2 regions of the Microbacterium sp. No. 7 genome follow, and region 1 is predicted to be linked to the other one. Evidence: predicted binding sites of a transcription regulator. Region 1 holds the regulator's gene; the other holds the start of a gene.
What was found. Region 1 encodes LexA, which represses DNA repair genes until DNA is damaged. Its sites were predicted from a motif close to TCGAACANNTGTTCGA; they were not measured.
Positions count from the first base shown of each region.

Region 2: a site for LexA is predicted at 1,144-1,159, ahead of AOA12_RS20665 (Rv2578c family radical SAM protein). Genes of this name have one in related genera too.

Region 1 is NZ_CP012697.1:3,032,704-3,034,902, forward strand. It holds gene AOA12_RS14160 (LysM peptidoglycan-binding domain-containing protein) at 1-183, opposite strand, end outside; gene lexA (transcriptional repressor LexA) at 495-1,157, shown strand; gene metE (5-methyltetrahydropteroyltriglutamate--homocysteine S-methyltransferase) at 1,278-2,199, opposite strand, start outside.
Region 2 is NZ_CP012697.1:4,470,572-4,472,770, reverse strand. It holds gene AOA12_RS20670 (M15 family metallopeptidase) at 1-1,039, opposite strand, end outside; gene AOA12_RS20665 (Rv2578c family radical SAM protein) at 1,168-2,199, shown strand, end outside.

The DNA of each region.
Region 1 (2,199 bases):
GGCGGGATCCGCCGGGCGCTCGGACGACGCCACCGCGCCGCCCCCGGAGAGCATCGCGATGCTCACCGCGACGACGACGGGCGCCGAGGCGAGCGCGACGAGGACGCGGCGGCCGCGGGTCGTGAGGCGCAGGCGCGTGCGGACGACGACGGGACGAGGACCGGCGATGTCGATCGTGCTCATGATGGTGCTCCTCTGAGGTTGAGACGTTCGCATCCGGTTCTCGGCCGGGAGAATCGGATGCGAACGTCTTTTCCGAATGTATCTACGATGTTCCGGGTCTGTCAAGCGGGTTCGCATCGGAGACGGATCGAAGGCGACACGCGCGGGCCTCTCGCCTTCCGCCCCTCGAAGCGGATACCGTTTCGACAGGGACACCCCATCACCGACCTCCGACATTCGAAGACGATCGTCAGAAGACGAGTGGGACGAGACGCCCGCCACGACATGCACGACACGCACCACACACCGCGCAGGACACACGAGGAGCACGAATGAGCGAGAAGCCGCAGACCCGCCGGCGCAAGAGCCTGAGCGAGAAGCAGATCGCGATCCTGGAGGTCATTCAGCGCTCGATCGCCCAGCACGGCTACCCGCCGAGCATGCGCGAGATCGGCGACGCCGTCGGTCTCAAGTCGCTGTCGAGCGTGACGCACCAGCTCGGCCAGCTCGAGCTCAGCGGCTATCTGCGCCGCGATCCGGGCAAGACGCGCGCCATGGAGGTGCTCATCGACCTGCCCGGCATCAGCGACAACCCCGCCGACGACGGCCCCTCCGTCGGCGACGCCGCGCTCGTGCCCCTCGTCGGCCGCATCGCCGCGGGCGTGCCGATCACCGCCGATCAGCAGGTCGAGGAGGTCTTCCCGCTCCCCCGCCGCCTGGTCGGGAAGGGCGACCTGTTCATGCTCAAGGTGAGCGGCGAGTCGATGATCGACGCCGCCATCTGCGACGGCGACTGGGTCGTGGTGCGCAGCCAGTCCTCCGCCGAGAACGGCGACATCGTCGCCGCGATGCTCGACGGCGAGGCGACGGTCAAGACGTTCCGGCAGCGCGACGGCCACACATGGCTGCTGCCGCGCAACTCGGCGTTCGAGCCCATCCTCGGCGACGAGGCGACGGTGCTCGGCAAGGTCGTGGCGGTGCTGCGCGCCGTCTGATCCGGCCCGGCCGGTCCTGCCCGGCCGATGCGGCGCAGAAGCCGGGGAGCGCAGAAGGCGGATGCCGAGGGATCAGCCCCTCGGCATCCGCCTTCGCGGTCTTCCGTGCGCGCCCCGCGACTACGCGCCGACGCTCTCGCGCACGCGCTGCGTCGCCGCGACGAGGTTGCGCAGCGACGCGACCGTCTCGTCGTAGCCGCGCGTCTTCAGTCCGCAGTCGGGGTTGACCCATACCTGGCGCAGCGGCAGGGCGTCGGCGGCGCGCTGCAGCAGCTCGGCGACCTCGTCGACCGACGGCACGCGCGGCGAGTGGATGTCGTACACGCCCGGGCCGACGCCGTGCGCGAAGCCCGACTCGGCGATCTCGGCGATGACCTCGCCGCGGCTGCGGGCCGCCTCGATCGAGGTGACGTCGGCGTCGAGCGCCGCGATCGCGTCGAGCACGACGCCGAACTCCGAGTAGCACAGGTGGGTGTGCACCTGCGTCGCGGGCGCGGCGCCGGCCGTCGCGAGGCGGAACGAGCGCACCGACCAGTCGAGGTAGGCGGGCTGGTCGGCCTGCTTGAGCGGCAGCAGCTCGCGCAGCGCCGGCTCGTCGACCTGGATGATGCGGATGCCGGCCTGCTCCAGGTCGCCGATCTCGTCGCGCAGGGCGAGCGCCACCTGGTCGGCGGTCTCGCCGAGCGGCTGGTCGTCGCGCACGAACGACCACGCGAGGATCGTCACGGGCCCCGTGAGCATACCCTTGACGGGCTTGTCGGTGAGCGACTGCGCGTACTGCGACCACGCGACCGTCATCGGCGCCGGGCGCGAGACGTCGCCCCACAGGATCGACGGGCGCGTGGCGCGCGAGCCGTACGACTGCACCCAGCCGTTCTCGGTGACCGCGAAGCCGTCGAGCAGCTCGGCGAAGTACTGCACCATGTCGTTGCGCTCGGCCTCGCCGTGCACGAGCACGTCGATGCCGAGGTCGAGCTGCAGGTCGATGACGCGCTTGATCTCGTCGCGCAGGAAGCCCTCGTACTCGGCATCCGTGATCTCG
Region 2 (2,199 bases), 1.4 Mb from region 1:
GCTCTTCGCGGGCGGCGCGCTCCCGGTCCTCGCGCTGCCGGGCTTCGCGCTCGCGAGCCTCGTTCTCGGCCGTCTCGCGGGCCTCCCGCTCGGCGCGTGCCTGCTGCTCGCGCCTCGCTCGCTCGAGCGCCTCGAACTCGAGCGCCCGGCGTTCGCGCTCCCGCTGCTCGTGCTCGCGGGCCTCGCGCTCCTGCTGTTCGCGTCGCTCGAGCCGTTCGCGCTGCTCGAGCTCGGCGCGTTCGCGGGTCTCGCGCTCCTCCCGCTCCCGGGCGCGACGCTCGGCGCGCTCCTGCTCCTCGCGCTCTGCGCGTTCGCGTTCCGCCTGCTCGGCGCGTTCGTGCGCTTCCTGCTCTGCGCGTTCGCGCTCCTGCTCCTCGCGCTCGCGTCGCGCGGCCTCCCACTCGGTGCGCTTCTGCGAGGCCCACGACTCCAGCTCGACCGCGTTCCATTGGGCGCGCTTGGCGGCGGTCCACTGCGCGAGCTCCGCGGTGTCGAGCCCGGCGCTCCGCGCCGCCTCGCGCGCCGCCCGTTCGTGCGCCGCCTGCTCGGCCGTGGCGCGTTCTGCCGCGTCACGTGCGTTTTCTGCCGCACGTGACGCGGCTTCGCGTTCGGTCTTCTCCGCGGCCGCACGCTCGGCGCGTTCCGCGGCGTCCTGCGCCGCCCGTTCCGCAGCCTCCTGCTCGGCGGCCGCCCGTTCCGCGGCCACGCGTTCCGCCTCGGCCCGTTCCGCGGCCGCGCGCTCCGTCGTCGCGCGCTCGGCCCGTCTGGCGGCGTCGCGCTCGGCGCGTTCCGCCGCCTGGCGGTCGGCTTCCGCGCGCCGCGCCGCCTCCCACTGGGCGCGCTTCGCGGCCGCCCACGTCTCGATGTCCGACGTGTCGGGCGGGAGCGCGCCGGCGGTCGCCGACGGTCCCGAGCCGGTGTCCGCCGCGCCCGTCGACGCCTCCGCGTGCTCCTGCGCGGCACGTTCGGCCGCCTCGCGTTCGCCCCGCAGCTCGGCCAGCGCGCGCACGTCACGGCGCGACGGATGGGGCTTCGGCATGCCTCTATTGTGACCCCTCTCCCTGAAGCCGGATTCACGAATCGTTTCGCCCGTCGACAGTGATCCACGCTTTCGATGAACATCACGCACGGCTTGCATGAGACTCGATCATATGTTCTACTTGCGACATGCGGTGGCAGGGACAGGCGGCGGGTGCGGAGGACCCCGCGGCGCTGCCCGGGCTCGAGGCGTGGGGCGGTCTCGTGCGCAGCGTGACGACCCCCGAGTTCCGCGGCATGACCTTTCACGAGGTGCTCGCGCGATCGGCGCTCAATCGCGTGCCGGCGGCGTCGGTCATGCCATTCCGCTGGACGATCAACCCCTATCGCGGATGCCAGCACGCCTGCCTCTACTGCTACGCCCGAAACACGCACGAGTACCTCGACCTCGACGCGGGACGCGACTTCGACGAGCAGATCGTGGTCAAGGTCAACGTCGCCGACGTGCTGCGGCGCGAGCTCGCCCGCTCGACGTGGGGCAGGGAGCCCGTCGCGCTCGGCACCAACACCGACCCGTATCAGCGAGCGGAGGGCCGCTATCGGCTCATGCCCGAGATCATCGACGCCCTCGCGGGCAGCGGCACGTCGTTCTCCGTGCTGACGAAGGGCACGCTGCTGCGGCGCGACCTGCCGCTGCTGGCCGACGCCGCGGCATCCGTCGACGTGCGGCTGTCGATGTCGATCGCGATCGCCGACGAGCCGCTGCGCGCGATGCTCGAGCCCGGAGCCCCGTCGTTCGCGGCACGGCTGCACACCGTGCGCGAGGCGGCGGATGCCGGATTCGCCGTCACGGTCTTCCTCATGCCGATCGTGCCGCACCTCACGGACGACCCCGAGGTGCTCGACGACGCCCTCGCACGCATCGCCGCGGCCGGCGCGCGCAGCGTGATCTTCGGAACGATGCACCTGAGGCCCGGGGCGCGGCAGTGGTTCTGGCAGTGGCTCGAGCGCGAGCGTCCCGACCTGCTGCCGGCGTATCGCGGCCTGTACCCGGGTCGTGCGGCGAACGCGCCCGTGGGGTACCGGAAGCAGCTCGCCGCCCGTGTGCGTCCGCTGCTGCGCCGCCACGGCCTCTCGGGCCGCGTCGGCGAGGACGACCTGCCGCGACAGCGCGCCACGACCCCGGGCCCCGTCATCCCGACCCGGCCTCCCGAGCACCCC